DNA from 3 places in the Dorea sp. 210702-DFI.3.125 genome. Region 1 is predicted to be linked to each of the others. Evidence: riboswitches for the same ligand, from Rfam matches in the RefSeq annotation. Region 1 holds a riboswitch; each other region holds the start of a gene.

The links. A riboswitch is a leader RNA that binds a small molecule or an ion and turns the genes downstream of it on or off. The one in region 1 is predicted to bind thiamine pyrophosphate.
Region 2: it holds a riboswitch for thiamine pyrophosphate, as region 1 does, so the genes downstream of both, thiM (hydroxyethylthiazole kinase) here and thiS (sulfur carrier protein ThiS) in region 1, are expected to answer to the same signal.
Region 3: it holds a riboswitch for thiamine pyrophosphate, as region 1 does, so the genes downstream of both, thiC (phosphomethylpyrimidine synthase ThiC) here and thiS (sulfur carrier protein ThiS) in region 1, are expected to answer to the same signal.

What each region holds. Positions count from the first base shown of each region.
Region 1 is NZ_JAJCNF010000035.1:3,555-10,980, reverse strand. Features, by position in the region: gene LI164_RS13635 (YitT family protein) at 1-633, opposite strand, end outside; gene LI164_RS13630 (hypothetical protein) at 805-1,920, shown strand; TPP riboswitch at 1,990-2,096, shown strand; gene thiS (sulfur carrier protein ThiS) at 2,335-2,538, shown strand; gene LI164_RS13620 (thiazole synthase) at 2,604-3,389, shown strand; gene thiH (2-iminoacetate synthase ThiH) at 3,462-4,703, shown strand; gene LI164_RS13610 (methylated-DNA--[protein]-cysteine S-methyltransferase) at 4,768-5,388, shown strand; gene LI164_RS13605 (response regulator) at 5,417-5,554, shown strand; gene LI164_RS13600 (4Fe-4S binding protein) at 5,647-6,366, opposite strand; gene LI164_RS13595 (Crp/Fnr family transcriptional regulator) at 6,465-7,130, shown strand; gene LI164_RS13590 (HD domain-containing protein) at 7,226-7,426, shown strand, end outside.
Region 2 is NZ_JAJCNF010000024.1:10,005-17,430, forward strand. Features, by position in the region: gene LI164_RS11320 (6-phosphofructokinase) at 1-518, shown strand, start outside; gene cytX (putative hydroxymethylpyrimidine transporter CytX) at 492-1,667, opposite strand; gene thiD (bifunctional hydroxymethylpyrimidine kinase/phosphomethylpyrimidine kinase) at 1,683-2,486, opposite strand; gene LI164_RS11335 (HAD family phosphatase) at 2,510-3,229, opposite strand; gene thiE (thiamine phosphate synthase) at 3,223-3,867, opposite strand; gene thiM (hydroxyethylthiazole kinase) at 3,854-4,675, opposite strand; TPP riboswitch at 4,768-4,877, opposite strand; gene LI164_RS11350 (GreA/GreB family elongation factor) at 5,158-5,658, opposite strand; gene LI164_RS11355 (Cof-type HAD-IIB family hydrolase) at 5,674-6,468, opposite strand; gene LI164_RS11360 (N-acetylmuramoyl-L-alanine amidase) at 6,524-7,393, opposite strand.
Region 3 is NZ_JAJCNF010000004.1:25,299-32,724, forward strand. Features, by position in the region: gene LI164_RS03130 (uracil-xanthine permease family protein) at 19-1,419, opposite strand; gene lepB (signal peptidase I) at 1,465-2,025, opposite strand; TPP riboswitch at 2,272-2,382, shown strand; gene thiC (phosphomethylpyrimidine synthase ThiC) at 2,499-3,809, shown strand; gene LI164_RS03145 (LytTR family DNA-binding domain-containing protein) at 3,932-4,750, opposite strand; gene LI164_RS03150 (sensor histidine kinase) at 4,747-6,096, opposite strand; tRNA gene LI164_RS03155 (tRNA-Thr) at 6,214-6,286, opposite strand; gene LI164_RS03160 (mechanosensitive ion channel family protein) at 6,395-7,351, opposite strand; gene pgeF (peptidoglycan editing factor PgeF) at 7,403-7,426, opposite strand, start outside.

The sequences.
Region 1 (7,426 bases):
CTGGGTGATGATGCAGACGCGCCGTTTCATATCTTGATTGAAGATAAAGTGATCCAGTACGATTCCGTTAAAATAAGTACCGAGGACACTTAAAACTACAGTTTTCTTATCGTACACAAGTGCTGCGGACAGAGCCACACACATACCGGACAGTGACATGGCTTTTCCGAGATCCATATGCAGATATTTGTTCATGATTTTGGCAACAATATCCAGTCCGCCAGAAGAGGCATTTCGATTGAACAAAATTGCAAGTCCGACGCTTACGACCAGTATATAACAGAGTACATCCAGTTCCTGGCTGTCGGTCATGGAGTAAAAATCCGGGAAAATCTTTTCGAAAAGCCCCAGAAACAGTGGAAGCATAATGCTTGTATAGACAGTTTTTGCTCCGAATTCCCGACCGCATGTAAAGAATCCGATAATCAGAAGCACTACATTTAAAATCATAGTGATTGCTGACAATGGAAGCGGTACAAAGTTTGACAGAATGATTCCAAGACCAGAGATACTGCTGACAGAAGCGTGGCTTGGTACAAGGAAGAAGTAGACTGCAGCGGCAATAATTGCCACAGCAAGCGTCAGAATCAACGTTTCCTTTACAGAGTCTGTGTATTGATTTTTCTTATTCATATGTAACAATCCCCCACAAATAACATTTGCAACATTCATTTGCAAAGTATATTTTAACTGGTTCTGTGTGGAATAACAAGGTGTCTGTTGTATAAAATTGACAGAGATTTATAAAGAGCAGTATAATTAAAAAAGTAATAGCAAATGAGGGGATGGATTGGGAGGAGATGTATGGGAAAAAGAAAAGCCGTTTATTGGATCCTTCTTGCTTTGATAATGGTCACAGTGACAGGTTGTGACTATACGCTGGAAGAAAAGAGAGAAATGAAGCGTTATGAAAAGCAAGGACGGGAAAATGCGAAAAATTATATAAGAGAAAAATATGGAATCGATGCAAAGATTACAGAGATAAACTGTGAGAAATACAGTTCAAGTCCGGTGCCGGATTTTTTCCCTGCTCCCACCGGAAATGTATTCGTGAAAATGAAGTACAAGGGGGCAGATTTTTTAGTTGCGATATCAGGACAGAAAAAGAATACGGACGGGCTTGATAATTATCAGTTTCAGGAGATTGCCACAGCATTTGCACAAGAAATGTATAACATCACAGGACTTCACGCAGAGAGTGCCTATGTATGTTATGGTGAGTATGGAACGGTAAAAGATGAAAAAAATGGAATGATCCACACATTTTATGATGGGGAAAATCTGGCAGAAGTCTTGCAGAAGGAATCTGCAAGAGCTGTTGTATCTTATGCCAATCAGGACGTAGAGCAGATTCCTGTATCGCAGATAAGCCAGAAGACAGGCGTTGATACAATATTGCTTACGGATTACGAGAGCCGGGAAGCATATCAGACGGTTCGGTGTCCATATTATAATCTGGCTGGCTGGCCGATTGAAAATGGAATAGAGAATCAACTGTATCTGATGAATGGATATCGTGTTGTGGGTGCGGGTGAAGATACCTATGTAAAATGTGAGAAAAAAATTCAGGATGATATTATCCTGATTACAGAAAATCCAAAGGATCAGATCATACTTGAAAAAACCAGTCTGGATTCACAGGAGAATTGGAATGGAAATGGATTTATTGATGCGAAGCAGGTAGCCAGTGCCTATGCATTTGACACAAATTCTGAAAAAGTATATGTGTATTTTCCGGTGGAAAAACTGGACACGAAAGAAGTGAAAGAAGCTCAGTTAGTCAAGCAGTATCAGTATAAAGGAGAAACATGCTATGACAATATCATCAGCAAAGTGACTGATGATGGCAAGTATATTCATGGCATCGTCTATACAAGAGACGAGACGGAGATAAAAATATCCGTGTTTATAGATAAGTAGGTGAAGAAAGCAACGAAGAAATTACCGAGTGCTCTTGACACAAAATAAAAATCGATTTATACTAGGCATTGTAAATAAAAGGGGAGCTTGTGATAGCAGGCTGAGAGGAAGTCTTCAACTTCGACCCAGAACCTGATTTGGATAATGCCAACGTAGGAACGTATAAGATAATGTTACGGGAGATACATTGGTGTATCTCCTTTATTATGCATAGGAAACCACGTCTTTTCTTCTAAGCCAGGTGCGAATCATAGAATATAGGAAATTTTGAGAGTGAACAGAGTTCATGAAGGGGTGCACCACCGCGGGTGTATTTCTTTGTGAACTCTGTTTTATATAATAGGAAATTACATTTCCTTTTATATAAAAAGCCTCCGGCAGGATGCGCACTCGCATTTCCGGAAAGGAGCAGCCATGATTACAGTCAATGGAGAGAACAGAACATTGGAAAAACCAGTGTCAGTAACGGAATACTTGAAAGCATGTAATTATATTCCGGTGCAGGTAGTAGTAGAATTGAATGAGGAGATCATCAAAAGAGAAAATTACGATACAACTGTACTGAAAGATGGAGATGTTGTAGAGATTCTGCATTTTATGGGCGGCGGAAGCTTCTAAGCTTCACGATATGCGAATAGCAGGTATTATAATTTATGAGTAAACAAAGAAAGGTGGATAAAAAAATGACAACAACAAACACAAATGAAGACAAATTAATCCTGGGAGGACATGAATTTACTTCCCGTTTTATTATGGGATCTGGAAAATTTTCATTGGAGCTTATGAAAGCATGTATTGAAAAAGCAGGAGCACAGATCGTAACACTTGCTTTGCGCCGTGCTAATGAAGGCGGACTTGCTAATATTCTGGATTATGTGCCGAAGGACGTAACACTTCTTCCGAATACATCCGGTGCCAGAAATGCGCAGGAAGCAGTCCGTATTGCAAGACTTTCCAGAGAGCTGGGTTGTGGAGATTTTGTAAAGCTTGAAGTTATTCACGATTCGAAATACCTTCTTCCGGATAATTACGAGACAATCAAGGCAACAGAGATCCTTGCAAAAGAAGGGTTTGTTGTTATGCCATACATGTATCCGGATTTGAATGCAGCCAGAGATCTGGTAAATGCAGGGGCAGCCTGTGTGATGCCTCTTGGTTCTCCAATCGGTTCAAATAAGGGAATCTGTACAAAAGAGTTTATCCAGATTCTTATTGATGAGATTGATCTTCCAATTATCGTTGATGCAGGAATCGGTCGTCCGTCACAGGCATGTGAAGCTATGGAAATGGGTGCGTCAGCAGTGATGGCCAATACTGCTATTGCGACAGCAGGAGATGTCCAGGTTATGGCTGAAGCGTTTAAAAAGGCAATTGAGGCAGGAAGAAGTGCTTATCTTTCCGGATTAGGAAGAATACTGGATAAAGGAGCAAGTGCGTCTTCACCATTAACAGGATTTTTGCATGAGTAAATTGCACTGATAACAGAATACAAGTATAAAGATATACAAGAAAAGATATACGAGAGGATCAATGTAACAGCGATGGTAGAAACAATGCAGACCAGTAAAAAAGATGGTCATTTTAATGAAAGTATTGTAAATGAAGAAATACTGGAAGATATGAAAAAGAATCGTATCGATCATATGAAGTATCTTCCGGATATGGAGCAGTTGGAAGAATCTGATGTGATGGACCAGGTTATTTCTGCAATGAAAGCATATGATTATGATAAATATACAGAAGCAGATGTAAGAAGAGCACTGGCGCATGATAACCGGACACCAGAGGATTTTCAGGCACTGCTTTCGCCGGCAGCACTTCCGCTTTTAGAGGAGATTGCGCAGCAAGCACAGATTGAAACAAGAAAGCATTTTGGAAACAGTGTGTATATGTTTACGCCAATTTATATTGCAAACTACTGTGAAAATTACTGTATTTACTGTGGATTCAACTGTCATAATAAGATTCGCCGTGCACAGCTTAATGAAGAAGAGATTGAAAAAGAGATGGCTGCTATTGCCAAGACCGGACTTCAGGAAATATTGATTCTTACAGGTGAGAGTAAGACAAAATCTAATGTGGAGTATATTGGAAAGGCATGCGAGATTGCACGAAAATATTTTAAAGTGGTAGGTCTTGAAGTATATCCGATGAATTCGGATGAGTATGCATACCTTCATAAATGCGGAGCAGATTATGTGACAGTCTTCCAGGAGACTTACAATTCAGATAAGTATGAAACATTACATTTAGCAGGACATAAAAGGATTTTTCCATATAGATTGAACACACAAGAACGTGCACTTAAGGGTGGCATGCGAGGTGTTGGTTTTGCGGCACTTCTTGGACTGGATGATTTCCGCAAAGATGCTTTTGCGACAGGTTATCATGCATATTTGCTTCAAAGAAAATATCCGCATGCAGAGATTGCATTTTCTTGTCCAAGATTGTGTCCGATCATCAATAATGATCGCATTAACCCGATGGATGTTCATGAGCCGCAGTTACTTCAGGTAGTCTGTGCATATCGTCTGTTCATGCCATTTGCAAGTATTACGGTGTCTACAAGAGAATGTGCCCGTGTTCGTGATAATCTGGTAAACATTGCAGCGACCAAGATATCCGCAGGAGTCAGCACAGGAATTGGAAGTCATGTGGAAGATATCGAAGATAAAGGTGACGACCAGTTTGAGATTTCAGACGGAAGAACGGTGGATGAAGTATTCGATGCGCTGAAAAAGAATGGTTTACAGCCAGTTATGAATGATTATATATATTTGTAGATGTGAAATGTCAGATTACAAATAAATAATTTTTTTATGATTGTAGGGAACGGAGGTTTTTAGTATGAGAACGCGAGAAGAAGTTTTGCAGTATGCGCTATCTTTCCCGAATGTGTATGAAGAAAGACCATTTCGCGATCAGGGCTGGCAGCTGGTAAGAGTAAAAGGAAGTAAGAAAACATTTTTATGGATTTATGAAAGAAATGGATATGTTAATTTAAATGTTAAAGTTGATCCGCAGTGGAGAGATTTCTGGCGCAGTACTTATGCCTCTGTTATTGCAGGGTATCATCAGAATAAAGAACATTGGAATACCATCATTTTAGATGGTTCTATTCCTGAAAATGAGATTCAAAGAATGATTTCCGAGAGCTATGATCTGATTACGGACAGCCCGACAAAAAGAATCTATGAGGCAGTGAAAAAGATTCCCAAAGGTCATGTTGCGACTTATGGTAAAGTTGCAGAGCTGGCAGGAGATGCAAAGATGGCAAGAGCAGTTGGAAATGCGCTTCATAAGAATCCGGATCCGGAACATATTCCTTGCTTTCGTGTGGTCAATGCGAAAGGAGAATTAGCCGGTGCATTTGCCTTTGGAGGAGAAAGTGTGCAGGCACAATTGCTGGAAGCAGACGGGATTGAGGTAATCGATGGAAAAGTAGATTTAAAAAAATATGGGATATAACAAAAAATAAAAAGTAAAAGAACCCAACGTGCCGTTTAAGATGTGGAATGCGTTCGCAGAGGACACACAAAAGGCTCTTTCTGTTGGAATGAATGGTCATGTAGCAAAGCCGATCCAGGTTGATAAGCTGCTGTCGACATTAGTAGAAATTATGATGAAACAATAACTAAATACATAAGAAAAGAAACCGTGTGAAATTACAGTTATGTTTCACACGGCTTTTTAGAATATACAGTTAACTAAAACTAATAATCCTTTTTATTCCATAATGTTTCCATCAATACTTATCGTTACAACCTGCCAGGGAATAAATTTTCCGCTGTTTTGAAGAGCCTTTTTGGCAGCCATTTCCAGACCGCCGCAGCATGGAACTTCCATTCTCACGATGGTTACACTTTGAATGTTGTTATTTTGAATGATTGCAGTCAGTTTCTCGCTATAATCCACCTGATCTAATTTCGGACAGCCAATTAATGTTACCTTATTCCGAATAAAATCCTGATGAAAGCTTGCGTAAGCATAAGCAGTACAATCGGCTGCAATTAAAAGCTTTGCATTGTTAAAATAAGGTGCACTGACTGGAGCCAGTTTAATCTGTACCGGCCAGTTCTGAAGTTTTGATACTGAATCTGCAGCTGAAGATGGTTCTTCAGACTTTGGTGTTTCTGTTCGTCGGATCTGCATGATTTTAGATCCCGGACAGCCGGTGTGAGGAGGCATTGCCTGTTTTTGAACGGCGATTTTTTTCTGTGCTTCTTTCACAGCTTCTTCATCATATGCAGGTGCTTCTCTTTCTTCAAATGAAATGGCACCGGTAGGACATTCCGGGAGACAATCACCAAGTCCGTCACAGAAATGTTCTCTTACCAATTCTGCTTTTCCGTTAATGATGTCAATGGCACCTTCGTGACAGGCAGTTGCACAGGCACCACATCCATTACATTTTTCTTTATCGATTCGAATAATCTTTCTTATCATTTTTACCCTCCATCAATAACATTTAACTTTTGTTTCTATCAGAATTATAGTATGATAAATACAACTTGTATGTTTGATTTCCAACAGGAGGAATGATTTTGGAAAAATATTTACCGATTCTAAAAAACAGTTCATTTTTTAAAGGTCTTACGGATGACGAGATATTATCTATCTTGCATTGTGTAGAGGCAACAGCAGTTTCAAAAGAGAGAGATTCTTATATTTTCAGAGCAGCAGATTCTACAGAAGTAATGGGACTCGTGGTGTCAGGCTGTGTTCTTGTGATTCAGGAAGACTTATGGGGACATCGGAATATTTTATCAAAATGCCATGCCGGCGATTTTTTTGGAGAACCGTATGCAGCAAGCCCGGGGGCTGTTCTGAATATCAGTGTGGTAGCAGATGAGGATTGTGAGATTATTTTCCTAAATATCCAGAGGCTGCTGGTCACTTGTCCAACTGCATGCGAGCATCATCAGAAGCTGATCCGCAACCTGGTCAGTGTCCTGGCAAATAAGATACTGCTCCTGAACGATAAGATCACACATGTTTGCAAGCGAACGACAAGGGATAAACTATTATCATATCTGTCTGCAGAGTCCATCAGACATTCGTCTTTGTCCTTTGATATTCCTTTTGACCGGCAGCAACTGGCGGATTATCTTTGTATTGATAGAGCAGCAATGTCTACAGAGATATCAAAGTTACAAAAAGAAGGTTTTATAAAAACAAATCGAAATCATTTTGAATTGACTGTTTTTTAAAGATGCAGATTCAAGAATGAAAATGTAATATACATTATGGAAAACATAGAATTAATTTGAGAGATGTTAAAATGTGCAAGAGGAGGAAAATTTAGATGATAAATAAATTACATTTGGCAATGATTGAATTATATAAAGGAGATGCAAAGAGAATTCAACATTTCTGTAAAGTGCATAGCTATGCAAAATTGATAGCAGAAACGGAGAATGTAGATGAGAAATGTTTATTTACCATTGAAGCAGCTGCTTTGACACATGATATTGGAATTCATTTCTGTGAAGAAAAATATGGAAAT
Region 2 (7,426 bases), on a different contig from region 1:
CCCCAAACTTAGTTGTATGCATCTCTGAAGGAATTCATGACAAAAATGGAACCTTTGTCTGCGAACTGGCCGGTGATATTGGAACTGATACCTTTGGTCATAAGATGTTGACCGGCTCTGGAAAATATCTGGAAAATCTGGTCAAAGAGCAAATCGGCGTAAAAGTCCGCTCCATTGAGTTGAATGTATGCCAGCGCTGCTCCAGCGAATACCTGTCAGCTACAGATTTAAATGAATCTGAAAATGCCGGAATCGTTGGTGTTCAGGCTGCATTAAAAGGAGAGACAGGCAAGATGATCACATTTATCCGAAACTGTGATCTTCCTTACGAGCTCTCCTACGAAACTGCCGATGTAAATGAAATCTGTAACATGGAAAAAGCCGTACCATCTGATTGGATCACCGAAGACGGCTGTGATGTCACAGAAGCATTTATACAGTATGCAAGACCACTGATCCAAGGAAAAGTGGTGGTACCGGAAGAAAACGGCTTACCGCTTTTTGCTTACCGGAAATAGTTTACCTACTATAAGGCACAAAATAATCGTGATCACCATATCAGGCAGTGTATTTCCTACCGGCATATCGATATTCATCAGAATTCGATACGCGATAAATCCTATCACCCAGATAATCATATTCGGTACATGCACTGCCTGATTACTCTTATCCAGTTTCAGCAGGAAGAAGTCTGCAATCTGGATTGCGATCATCGGTGCAAATACGGAACCGATGAGATACAGAAAATCTGTAATATTATCCATCGGGTATACAATTGCTGCAATCGTTCCAAGCACAGTTACCACGATTGCCACATGTTTTCCATTCCATTTGTTCACAACGGTTTCACTGGAAATTCCTGCGGAATATGCATCCAGAAATGTTGTTGTAACTGTTGAAAATACGATGATCAGAAGTCCGGCGATTCCAAGACCTGCTTTTAGCATGATCTGTGCAATATCATACTCTCCGGTAATAATTGCTGCTCCCATTCCGATCACATACATCCAGCAGCTTACGATACCGTAAGTAATTGCGCTGACTGCTGTTGCTTTTACCGGCTCTTTTGCTTCTCTTGTATAATCACTGATCAGCGGAAGCCAGGATAATGGCATGGCAACGGCAAGTTCAACTGCTGCGCCAAATGTCATGCTGTCATCCGATGGTACGCCTGCTCCACTTCCTGTGAAGATAACTTTACAAAGAATCAGTGTCAGGATAAATAATGCTGCCATAGCAACCGTGTTTATTTTCCCAAGATTCGTAATTCCAATAACAATCCACAGAATGATCAGTGCTCCGATGACCAGGCACCAGATCCAGCGTCCGGTGTTCATGACACCATCTGCTGCCAGTGCTCCATCATAAATCATAATCGCCGTCCATCCCACAAGCTGCAGCACATTTAACACTGCAAACAGAATACTTCCCTTCTGTCCAAAACTCATTTTTACAGTTTCCATTGCACTTTTTCTGACTTTACCACCGATTACACCTGCCAGGAATAACATAAGGCAGCCGATGATATGTCCTACGATAATTGCGAGAAGTCCTTTCCCCATTCCAAGTGGTGCCAGATAAGTTCCGGTCAGAATCTCCGCGATAGAAACGCCTGCTCCAAACCAGATCAGTCCATTTTCAAATAAACCTGTTCTTTTTTCTTCCATGATGTCTTTCCCTCTTTATGCTTCTTTCTTATATTCTCCCGTAATTGCAAATCCGTGATCCATAGGTCCGCTTCCTTTTCCGAGATCCAGCATCGCAGCCAGCGCTCCGGAAATGTAATCTTTTGCACGCTCTACGGATGTGTCCATATCAAATCCTTTTGCAAGGTTCGATGCAATGGCACTGGAAAGTGTGCAGCCGGTTCCATGTGTATTCGGATTATCAATACGTTTTCCGTTGAACCAACGATAATCACCGTCACGATAAAGCAAGTCATTTGCATCATTCAACTTATGTCCGCCCTTGCAGAGAACTGCGCAGTGGTATGTATCACTGATTTTCTTTGCAGCCTCGATCATATCATCTGCTGAGTGAATCTCCATTTCCGCCAGAACTTCTGCTTCTGGAATATTCGGTGTCAGAACACTGGCAATTGGAAGAAGACGTTTCTTTAAAGTTCCGATTGCCTCTTCACTGATCAGCTTCGCTCCACTTGTTGCTACCATAACCGGGTCAACGACGATATTTTTTGCTTGATACTCTTTCAGTTTATCTGCAATTTTCTCAATCAGCGCACTGGAAGATACCATTCCGATCTTCACTGCGTCCGGATAAATATCTGTAAAAATGTTGTCTAATTCCTCACCTAGAAATTCTGGTGTCACTTCCATAATCCCTGTCACACCTGTTGTATTCTGTGCGGTTAACGCTGTGATTGCACTCATCGCATAAACGCCATTTGCAATCATTGTCTTAATGTCTGCCTGAATTCCTGCTCCACCGCTGGAATCACTTCCGGCAATTGTTACTGCTGTTCTCATTGTTTTGCCTTTCCTTTTCTTATCTATTCAAAAAACACATCCGCCTTCAAAAAGCTTTCCATATAAATGTCTGCTTCTTCGCGGATCATTTCCTGATCTTCTTTACTTTCTTCGTCATACACGCCAACCGTATGATATCCTGCCAGTTTTGCTGTCTGGATCGCATACAATGCATCTTCAAAAACATACAGTTCTTCCGGATTCCTGTCCAGATATCCTGCTGCCATATGATAGACTGCCGGGCTCTGCTTTCCGGCTCCTGCCTGCGCGCATGTAAAAATATGTTCAAAATATTGACGTATTCCAAGACGTGTAAATGCATGTTCCAGGTGATCTTCATCACTGGCTGTCGCTGCCACGACCGGAATCTTTCTATCTGACATTTTTTGTAGAAATTCTTTTACTCCGGCTTTTAACGGCGCCTCGTAATAATAGAAATCTCTCACTACATCTTTGATCCCCTGACTGATTTCTTCTACAGATTGTTCAAGCCCATAGCGTGTCCGCATATATAATGCAGCCTCCGGGATAGACATATAATAAATCTTCTCGGCAAGTCCAGGCTCTGCTTCAATCTGCTGACTCGCAAGGTATCTCACACCCGCGTCCTGCCAGATGGACATAGAATCCAGAACTGTCCCGTCTATGTCTAAGATAACACCACCCATATTCTGTACAGAAACTTTTCCACAACATTTCTGCTCTGATGCATTTTTCTCCACGTCAGATTTATTTTCTAACATGCTTTCACCATCTTCTCAGTGGCTGCTTTCAGCTCTTCTGTCGCTTTCTTAATATCCGGTTTTGCGAAAATAGCGCTGATAACTGCGATTCCACAAAGTCCACAGCCTGACAACTCCTGCACATTATCTTTTGTGATGCCGCCAATTGCGATAACTGGAATATCTACAGCCTCACAAATTGCTTTTACCATCTCATGGTCAACTTCTACTGCGTCATCTTTGGAACTGGTCGGAAATACGGCTCCGACTCCAAGATAGTCTGCTCCGCGCTCCTGAGCGAGAAGTGCCTGCTCCACTGTCTGTGCTGAAACTCCGACAATCTTATCTTCACCAAGCTTTGCCCGGACATCTCCTGCTTCCATATCACTTTGTCCTACATGAACTCCGTCCGCGCCAACTTCCAGTGCAAGCTCCACATCATCATCTAGCACAAACGGTACCTGGTACTTTGCACACAATTCCTTGATTTCCTTTGCCTCCTGAAGAAAAGCATCATGATCGAGATGTTTCTCACGAAGCTGTACAAATGTAGCTCCACCTTCCAGTGCCTTCTCAACCTGACTGTAAAGTGTCTCTCCATTCAGCCAACTTCTGTCTGTCACTGCATAAAGCAGCAAATCTTTTTTATCGCACTTCATATTTTGCTCCTTCGTCTAACTGCTCTTTTGTCATGTTATAAATAGCATCAATAATTCTATTTCTATAGGTAGAATTACCGTCACCTTTCTGCATGTAACTCCAGCCAATCTCACCGGCAAGTCCCATCGTACAAACTGCCGCTGCTGCCGCCTCAAGCTTCTGCTCAGGATTTGCAACAAGATATGCTGTCATCAGTCCGGATAACTGACAGCCTGTTCCTGTAATTCTTCCCATTTCGGGACGTCCATTACGGATCACGTAACATTTTCTGCCGTCGCTGACAAGATCAATTGCTCCTGTAATTGCAACTATACTTCCGGATTTTTCAGAAAATGCTTTTGCAAATGCAACTGCTTCGTCCAGATTATCTTCTGTCACTGCGTCAGCTACATCCGCGTCAACACCCTTTGTAGTACCGCTTCCTGCAGCTAATGTCTTGATTTCGGAAATATTTCCACGGATTACATCAAACTTTATTTCCTGCATCAAGTTGACAGCTGTATTCGTTCTAAGAGAACTTGCTCCTGCACCAACCGGATCAAGCAGAACCATATGATTTAATTCATTTGCCTTATGACCTGCCGCCAACATTCCTTCAATCGTTCTTACATTCAGCGTTCCAATATTGATGTTCAGACCTCCGCAAATTGCAGTGATATCCTGCACGTCCTGCGGCTCATCTGACATGATTGGGCTTGCACCACACGCAAGAATCACATTTGCTACATCATTGACCGTAACATAATTCGTAATATTATGGACAAGCGGTCCTTTTTCTCTAACGTTCTGTAAACATGTACCTAGCATAATTCTCTCTCCTTTTTGTGTTGTGAACATTCGCTGATTTTTATATTGCTAACATAAATAGCAGATATACCTAATAAAAGATATACCTGCTAACATTTACGCATCTCTTTCCCTACGTTGGCATTATCCAAATCAGGTTGCAGGTCAAGGCATTCATCCCAATCTCAGCCTGCTTGATACGCAAGCCCCCTGTTGTTCGTTATTCGTTTCATATATATTATACATAATAGACAAAATTTTACAAGTTTATTAATTATAATATACTTTACTCTTATAATATATTATAATTATTACGTTACCGCCTCTGATACCTATGGTCTTGATTCTCCCATGCCGGAATTGAATTAAAAACCCCCGAAAGTGTACGAGACTTCCGGGGGTTTGTCACAATAAATGACCTTCTTATTTCTTTTCTTCCTACTGGCATTATAGCATATGTAAATTCCCTTTGCAATATTCTCAAAAATATTTTTTCACTTTTACTAATATTTTCTCAACGTATCATGACTGTCATCGGTAGTCTTATCAATCCTCTTTACTACCACATAATATCCGTCATCTCCTGCCGGTATTTTCACGCGGTCACCAACTTTATGTCCAAGTACTGCTTTTCCAAGCGGTGACTCGATGCTGATCAGTCCTGCCAGGGAATTTCCTCGGACACTTGTCACAATCCGGTATGTCTCCACTTCTTCATCATCTTCAAAATAAAGATCCACGGTATTATTAATTCCTATCTCGTCTTCTTTTGAATCATCAGACACAATGTTGGCAGTTTTTAACATTCTCTCTAGATAACGGATACGGCTTTCGTTGCGGTTCTTATCCTGCTTCGCTGCTTTATACTCAAAGTTCTCACTCAAGTCTCCCTGTGCTCTTGCCTCTTTTACTGCTTCCAGCTCTTTTTTACGGACAACAATCTTTCGGTACTCAATTTCTTCCTTTATTTTCTTTACATCACTTTCTGTCAGTTGTTCTCCCATATGATACAGTCCCTTCTATATTAATTGATAATGTTTCATTGCTTTTTCAATTCCGTCATTCATCACACTGTCCGTCACATATTCTGTATATGGATCCAATACAGAATCATGCTCTTTCATCGCTACTGTATGTGTGGCGTATTCGAACATCGCCAGATCATTGCTGCTATCTCCAAATACATATATCTGATCCATGTCATAGCCAAGATATTTCCTCATATACTCAATCCCGGTCGCTTTTGTATATTGCTTTTGAATACACTCATAACTTCCATGTCTCCGATCGATGACTGCCAGATCGTCACGGACTTCCTCTATGAATTTTACTACATCACTTGTCTGATCAGAGAGTAAGAACATTTTATCATAAATGAATCCGCCATCCTCTATATATTTCTTACAGCCTAAGCCCCAGGCTTTTCCCATGCGCTGTCTGATATCTTCGATTTCCGGAAAACGGGAACTATTTTGGGGAAAATATAGATCGTCACTGGCTTCCAGAACTCCTTCCATACGACACTCCTGAATCACCTGTATGTAACGTCTGCATTGCTCCTTGGTCAGTGTACTGTGCATCAGCACATTTCCCTGATAAATGATTTCCGTTCCACAACCGCACACATATCCGTCTACCGGTATGTGCTTCATAGAATCCAATGTATTACAAGATGTACGACCTGTATTGATAAACACAAGATGTCCGTTTTCTCTCGCCTGCTTCACTGCACGAAGTGTACTTTCCGGCACTATCTTCGTCTGTTCGTCAATCAATGTACCATCTACATCAAAAAATAATGCTGCTTTATTCATTCTGTCTCTCCTCTATCTTGATAAAAAGTTGGATTACTGTGATGTATTTCAGTTTTTATCTCGCAATTCCAAAATACTGATCCACGCCATTGGCAATCCCGGTTACGATTTGCCACTGATATTCGTCTGTCGCCATCTTCTGATCTTCCGTCGGATTACTCATATATCCCATCTCCACAATGGTCGTCGGAACCTGTGCCCAGTTGATTCCACTCATGGTATCTGTCTCCCAGACACGCTCTCTTTTTGCTCCGGTTGCTGCCACCATCTGATCTAAAATATCTGTAGAAAGTGCCTGACTTTGGGAATATAGATTTCCATTATATGGATTGGAAGCAGTCTGACAAATCGTCATCATGCCATTGGCACTGCTGCTATCTGAACCATTGGCATGAACACGGATAAATGCATCGGCATTGGCATTGTTTGCAATCTGTGCACGCTCTGCATTCGATACATTTACATCGTTCGTCTCTCGTATCATCAAAACATCATACCCACGGTTCATCAATTCTTCTTTCAGCTTCATAGAAACAGCCAATGTCAGTTCATATTCCTGAAGCCCTGATGTCTTGCCACTTGTCCCGGAAGCCACCTTTGCTTTCATTTCAGAAGAACCTGGGCCGACCGGTTCTTTCTCGCTATTCCCCTTTGCCTGATGTCCTGCATCAATCGCAATCAAATGTCCATTTTTCTGCGGCTGTTGTTCATTCGCCTCTTCTGCCTGTGATTGTCCGTCTGGCTGTGAAGCCTGTTCCTGCATATCTGTCTGTTCCTCTTGTATATTGTCTTCTTTTTTATCTTCTATATTTAATACCAGTTTGTCTGGATCTTTTTCCTTTGTCTTCGTTTCTTTTTCTGTTGTCCCACAGCCTGTAAGTACCATAAGCACTACAAGTCCCAGTAACAATACTCTTTTTTTCATATTCCACCTCCGTAAGTACTATTCTACCATAAC
Region 3 (7,426 bases), on a different contig from region 1:
GCTATTTTATTCACAAAATTATTTTTTCTTTTTCGGCAAAAACAAACTCAACAGCAGAGATACCACAAACACACCTGCCACTGCATTTCCATTGAAGATATCTCCCACCTCATGTGGAAATGCACTGAAGAAGTTGCCGGATGTCTGTGTCAGTCCTACACCGATTGCAAATGCCAGTGATACAATGACCATCGTCCGGTCATCGAACTCACATTCTTTGAGCATCTTGATTCCTTCATACATAATAGAACCAAACATCATAACTGTACAGCCGCCAAGAACTGCCTGTGGCAGGGAATTAAAAAATGCTCCCAGCGGCGGGAAAAGTGATGACAAAATCAAAATAAATGCTCCCATCAAAATCGTAAACCGGTTGATGACCTGCGTCATCGTTACAAGTCCTACATTCTGGCTGAAAGAAGTCAACGGCAGACATCCAAAACAGCCGGAAAGTGCACTGGAGAATCCATCTACAGCAAGTGACCCCTGCAATTCTTCCATCTTGATCTCGCGATCTAAAGCACCGGTACATACGGCGCTTGTTGCACCAGTTGTCTCTGCCGCAGATACAAGAAATACAATAGCAATTGTCAAAAATGCTCCCATATCAAAGATTGGTTTATGGCTGGTCAGAAAGACCAGCTTCGGCAGACTGAAGACTCCAACTTCCTGTACAGTCTTTGTAATTCCGGAAAAGTCTACCATCGGCGCAATGCCTGCAACCGTAAAAATGATTGCCAACAGATATCCAAGAATCAATCCTACCAGGACATTCAGATTCTTATATACCCCTTTCAGTAAATATCTGGCTACCAGGCATACAATCAGTGTAAATGCTCCAACAACCAGATGATACCATGCACCAAAATCAGCAACTCCGCTTCCGCCGCCCCAGGAATCCATACCTACGGACAATAACGAAAGTCCGATTGCGATAACTACACACGCGGATACGACTGGTGTCAGGAAGCGCTTCCAGTATCTGGCGCTAAGACCTACCAGTCCTTCAAAAATACCGCCTAAAATAACAGCACCAACCATCCCTTCATATCCAAGTTCCGGATTGGTACAGATTACTAACAGACTTCCAAGAAACGTAAAGCTGACTCCCATAACAATCGGAAGCCCAGACCCGATCTTCCACACCGGATATAACTGCATACATGTTCCGATACCTGCCACGAACATAGCACATTGTAAAAGCTGGGTGATCTCTGCAGAAGTCAAGTGTTCCCCTGTTCCTCTTACCAGCGCGGCACTGCAAACGATCAGCACCGGCGCCAGGTTTGATACAAACATGGCCAGTACGTGCTGCAGCCCGAATGGAATTGCTTTTTTCAGTGGCACTCTTCCGTTCAGCCGGTATATATTCTCCGTGCTGACATCTGCCACTTTTTCTTCTTTGTTTGTTGTACTCATTGTTTTTCCCTCTCAAATCCTTTTTCTTACTTTTATTAGTCCGGTCTACTCAACCTTCCCAATCTCACTAAACGGCCAGTAGCGGAAAACGGCCTTTGCAAGAATCGCATCTTTTTCTACGAAATGCTTCTTCCAGTACCTGGAATCCAAACTGTTATTACGATTATCCCCCATCATAAAATAGCAGTTTTGTGGAACTTCATATGGTCCGAAATCTCCGATCGGTACTTCGTTACAGAAACTGTCATCCAATGGCTTCTCTGCTCCATCTATGTATACTTTTCCGTCTTTCACTTCCACAGTCTCCCCAGGCAGACCAATGACTCTTTTTATAAATATCTTAGATGGATCATCCGGATATTTAAAAATGACGATATCAAACCTCTGCGGATCTTTTGATTTGTATGCAAGCCGGCTGCCGATGATCCGGTCTCCCTTCATAATTGTTGTCTGCATAGATTCAGACGGAATCACCGCATTGATATAGACCAGTTTATTTAGTGCAAACACGACCAGAAAAATAATAAGAAATGTCTTGGCATAATCCCATATCGTTGCAAGTACCCCTTCTTTTTCCGGTTCATGTTCCCCTTTCTTTCCACTCATATATATATCTTCCCTTCTACTTGAACATTCTCTTTTCAAAATATCATGTGTTATAGCTCACAAGATATTTCTATTCTACCACACATTGCCCTATGCAGGAAACTAATTTCTATTTTTCAATGCTTCCAGTTATGGCAAAAATGGCAAAAATCACATTTTCATCTTGCTTTTACATTTTTTCAGGTCTATAATAACTGGTAAATCGGAACGTTCCATGCAATACATATCATTCTATGGGCATTCCGAAAATTACATACGGGGAGCTGGTGAAAACCGGCTGAGAGGAAGCGTAATTCCGCTTCGACCCATAACCTGATTTGGATAATGCCAACGTAGGGAACATATCTTAACGCGATAATTAAGGAAGATGCTCTACGCATCTTCTTTTTTTATACAAGCGATACATTGGGGACACCACCTTGTACCGCTATAGAAAAACTCAGACAAAAAATGAAAATGGAGGCAAAATGAACATGAGAAACTACACTACACAAATGGATGCAGCCAGAAAAGGAATTCTCACGCCTGAAATCAAGACCGTTGCTCAAAAAGAGCATATGTCCACTGACGAGATGATGAAGCTCGTTGCTGAAGGCAAGGTTGCAATCTGTGCCAACAAAAACCACACATGTCTGAATCCGGAAGGCGTCGGCAGTATGCTTCGCACGAAGATCAATGTAAATCTCGGAGTCTCAAGAGACTGTAAAGATTACGATATCGAAATGCAGAAAGTGATGAGTGCTGTAAATCTCGGAGCAGAGGCCATTATGGATTTATCCAGCCACGGCAACACTCAGCCTTTCCGGCAGAAGCTGACACACGAATGTCCGGCAATGATCGGAACTGTTCCGGTCTATGACAGCGTCATCCACTATCAAAGAGATCTTGCTACTCTGACTGCACAGGATTTCGTCGATGTAGTACGTCTTCACGCTGAGGACGGTGTGGACTTTGTAACACTGCACTGTGGAATCACCCGCAAAACTATTGAACAGATCAAAAAACACAAACGTAAAATGAATATCGTAAGCCGCGGAGGAAGTCTTGTATTTGCATGGATGTGCATGACCGGAGAAGAAAATCCGTTCTATGAACATTTCGACGAAATTCTGGATATCTGTGAAGAATACGATGTTACCATCTCCCTTGGTGATGCATGCCGCCCGGGATGTCTGGCCGATGCCACAGATGTATGCCAGATTGAAGAGCTTGTACGCCTCGGCGAACTGACAAAACGTGCATGGGCACATAATGTACAGGTCATGGTCGAAGGTCCTGGACATGTACCACTTGACCAGGTCGCAGCCAATATGAAAGTTCAGCAAAGCATCTGTATGGGCGCTCCATTCTACACACTTGGACCACTCGTCACAGATATTGCTCCTGGATATGACCATATTACTGCTGCCATTGGAGGCGCAGTTGCTGCCATGAACGGTGCTGCTTTCCTTTGCTACGTAACACCTGCCGAGCATCTGGCACTGCCAAATGTAGACGATGTAAAACAAGGCATCATCGCTTCTAAGATTGCCGCCCACGCCGCTGACATTGCCAAAGGTATCCCTGGTGCAAGAGATATTGATGATAAAATGGCTGATGCACGCCAGAAACTGGACTGGGAAGCACAGTACGCCTGTGCTCTTGACCCAGATACTGCAAGAGCGATCCGCGACAGCCGTCGTCCGGAGGATGACCACAGTGATACATGCAGTATGTGTGGTAAATTCTGTGCCGTACGAAGCATGAACAAAGCACTTGCCGGCGAATACATCGATATTTTATAATTCACCTGCCACTTATAGCAGGAATCTTCTCAGGAGATAGAATACATAAAAAAAGGAATACATAGAAAAAGCTTCCAGATACAAATACATTTCATCTGGAAGCTTTTTCTCTAAAAGCCGTTTTATTTATTTTCCTTTTTCCATCTCTTATGAATGTCATTCAGATACTTTTTATTGTACGCAGCCCATTCGTACTGTGACATATACTCCCCTTTATATGCATTCATAAACTCTGCATCTTTTTTATTGAATTTGTAATAGTCACAGTCGATCATCTCCGGAACAATGGCAATATTATTGTAGCTTTTCTCTATTACATCTTCTGCTTCCAGCTCCTTCAACGTCTGTTGCAGTGATGACAAAATCTTCTGAATATACCACTGTTGTTTTTTATCATAGGGTTCATTTTCAAATAAAACTGCTGCCAGTTCCTTCACTGAGCAGGAAGAACCGTTGCGATCCACCAAATATGCCATTACCTCTTTCGCCTTCGATCTGCTGAAATGTGCCGGCTTTCCAGTTCTGTCATATACTTCAAAATTGCCAAAGCACTGAATTTTCAATCTTGGTTCATTTTCAGCCGGCAATGGATAGCGAAGATCTTCCGTCTCTTTTCTGACTTTCCCAGCCGTTACTGGTTTTTCAATATAACCGCTGGCATGTATTGCCATTGCGTCTTTTGTGTACTCATCATATCCTGTAACAAAGATAATATTAATGTCCGGAATAATTTCTTTTAACTGTTTTGCCACATCGATGCCGCTCACACCACGCATACAGATATCTAAAAATGCGATTTTACATCTCGTCTCCTTTGCAAACTCCAGTAATCTGGACGGTTTGCTAAACGGGTAAATATTTGCTTTCGGGCATACCTCCCGGACAGCTTCGCACGTCATCTCCAATGCCAATGGTTCATCATCCGCTATTATAATGTTCATGATTGTCCCCCTTTCGGTAAATTAATTCGTATTTTAGTTCCTTTTCCCTTCTCACTGTAAATATCTACAGTTCCATTGCACATCTTTTGAAACCGGATTCTTGCGTTACGGACTCCTATGTGCTGTCTTCCATCACTTTGCTCTTCCATCTTTGATATATCAAACCCGACTCCGTCATCTATGACGCAAAGTTCAATCTGTTCTTCATTCTCTCTTGTCGTAATTCGAACAGTTCCCCCATCTTCTTTCTGTCCAACTCCCCAGTTTATTGCATTCTCAACAAAAGGCTGCACAGATAACATTGGTACTTTAAAATCAGTTTTCTGCAGATCATATTCTACATGCAGATCATCTCCAAATCGAAGCTGTTCCAGATATAAATATATTTTAACATATTTTAGTTCTTCTTCAAATGGAATTGATTCTTTTTTGTCAATTGCGTTTATATGATTGCGCCAGTAATCCGCAAAATTGATGATTGCCTTCTTCGCTTCTTTTGGATCTTTGCTGCAAAGCTGCGCCAGTGCTGTCAGCGAATTATATAGGAAATGTGGCTGAATCTGGGCAATCATCATCTGCATCTGATTCATGGACAATTCATGTTCCTGCTGTATCAGAATCTTTTCCTGTTCCACGATCCGATCATACTGTGCCATATGGACACTAATGCAAATATAGATCAGCACCAGCGTTGTCGCCAGATTAAATGTGGTTGATTTCCAAAGCATTTGTGCCGGAATCGATGCAATCGGTATCAATCCGTACATAAGAAGGCTTAACACATCATGTCTGACAAGCGCTTTCCTGTGTTTTAACAAAATCACAATGTTTCCACACATCACAATAATACAATAAAACTGACACAGCCAATAAATCGAACCTTTTGTATAATTCCCCTGTGTGTCCAGATAATAAAACTTCCCACTGATATCACTGGTGATCCATAATATGATTGCAATCACTGTTGACAGCATGACGAGATACACGTAAGTATTTCCAATCTTCTCGTGTTGATAGATTGTCTCTTTTACATAATAGGTATAGACCATACATTCCAGAGAGAGACAGGTAAAAGTCAGATTCAACATAAATAGAAGCCACACTTCATTCTTTCCGAAATCCATAGCGGTCCAGCTCAGTACATCTGCCGTAAGTACGATCATGTGAATCACAAGCCAGATGATCAGAATATAATCTAATGTATTCCTCTTTGCTTCCTTCGATGTAACATGTTTGATTCCACGTTGCATTTTAATCTTTGCAATACATGCAAACAGCAATACGAATGTAACTAATGCTGCGAAACTTTCCAAAGCGGTATTGGCAAAAGCTATTTCACCCGACATAAAAATTCCTCCATTTTTATTATCCGTATAATTATTATGTATCATTTGACATTTTGTAAAAAGAAAAGGATCCTTCTTTCTCGAAGAACCCTTATATGCACATCTATATAAAAAAGAAGCTGGAAATCGGACTTGAACCGACGACCCCTTCATTACGAGTGAAGTGCTCTACCAACTGAGCTATTCCAGCAAATGTTGTGATTGACGTACGACAACCACAACTACTATTATATCGAATCTTCTCAGATTTGCAAGAACTTTTTTAGTTTCTGAAGCATTTTTTACTTCTTGCTTCTTATCAGTTCTCTTTTCCCATCTGGACAGTCAGATGCGGATATGCCATCTCAATCTCATTCTCATCCAGTTTCAGTTTGATTTCTTCCAGAATCCTCCATCTTGCATTCCAGTAATCTTCATTCTTCACCCATGCACGGGCACCAATGACTACCGAACTTTCTGCAAGTTCATGGACAAATACCAGAATTTCTTCATTCTTGATGGTCGCATCGTCCTGTCTGATAATCTCCTCAATGACCGCCTTTGCTTTTCGCAAGTCCGCTTCATAAGCAATATCTACTTTCAGATCCAGCTTTCTCTCCGCCTTAGCCGTTGCATTCGTCAGACTGTTGTTGGTCAGCATTCCATTTGGAATCACAATCGTTTTATTATCAACGGTCGATAACTTTGTATAAAAAATCTGAATTTCCTTTACCGTCCCTTCGTTGTGGTTTGTATCCTCAATAATATAATCTCCCACTTCAAATGGTTTCAGAAGCAGAATCAATACTCCGCCTGCAAAATTAGAAAGGCTTCCCTGCAGAGCAAGACCGATTGCTACACCGCCAGAAGCAATAATCGCTGCCACTGAAGTTGTATCAACTCCTAATTTTGCTGCAATCATAAAAATCAACAGAAAATATAAAGAAAATTTCAAAACAGAGTCTACGAACTGCTCTACTCCTTTGTCTGCACTGGACCTTGCCAGCGATTTTCTCACAATTTTCCGTATAAATTGGATCAGAACACGCCCGATCATAAATACTGCAATTGCGATCAGCACTTTCACTCCAAATCCGATCAGGTCTGAAAGATGATCCTGCAGATACTGCGTTGCCTGATTCACCTCATTCACTGCATCCTGCGTTGCATCTGTCACTCCTTTTGTCGCATCTGCCACCCCTTGTGACACATCCCCTGAATCCACTTTTAAGGATGTTCCCTGTGTTGTTGCCAATTTTAACAACATGCTATTCATATTATTGTCTCCTGCTTTACTTTCTAGTTTACATTTTCATATCCAGTCTCTCTATTTCTTCAGGGCAAGAAATGC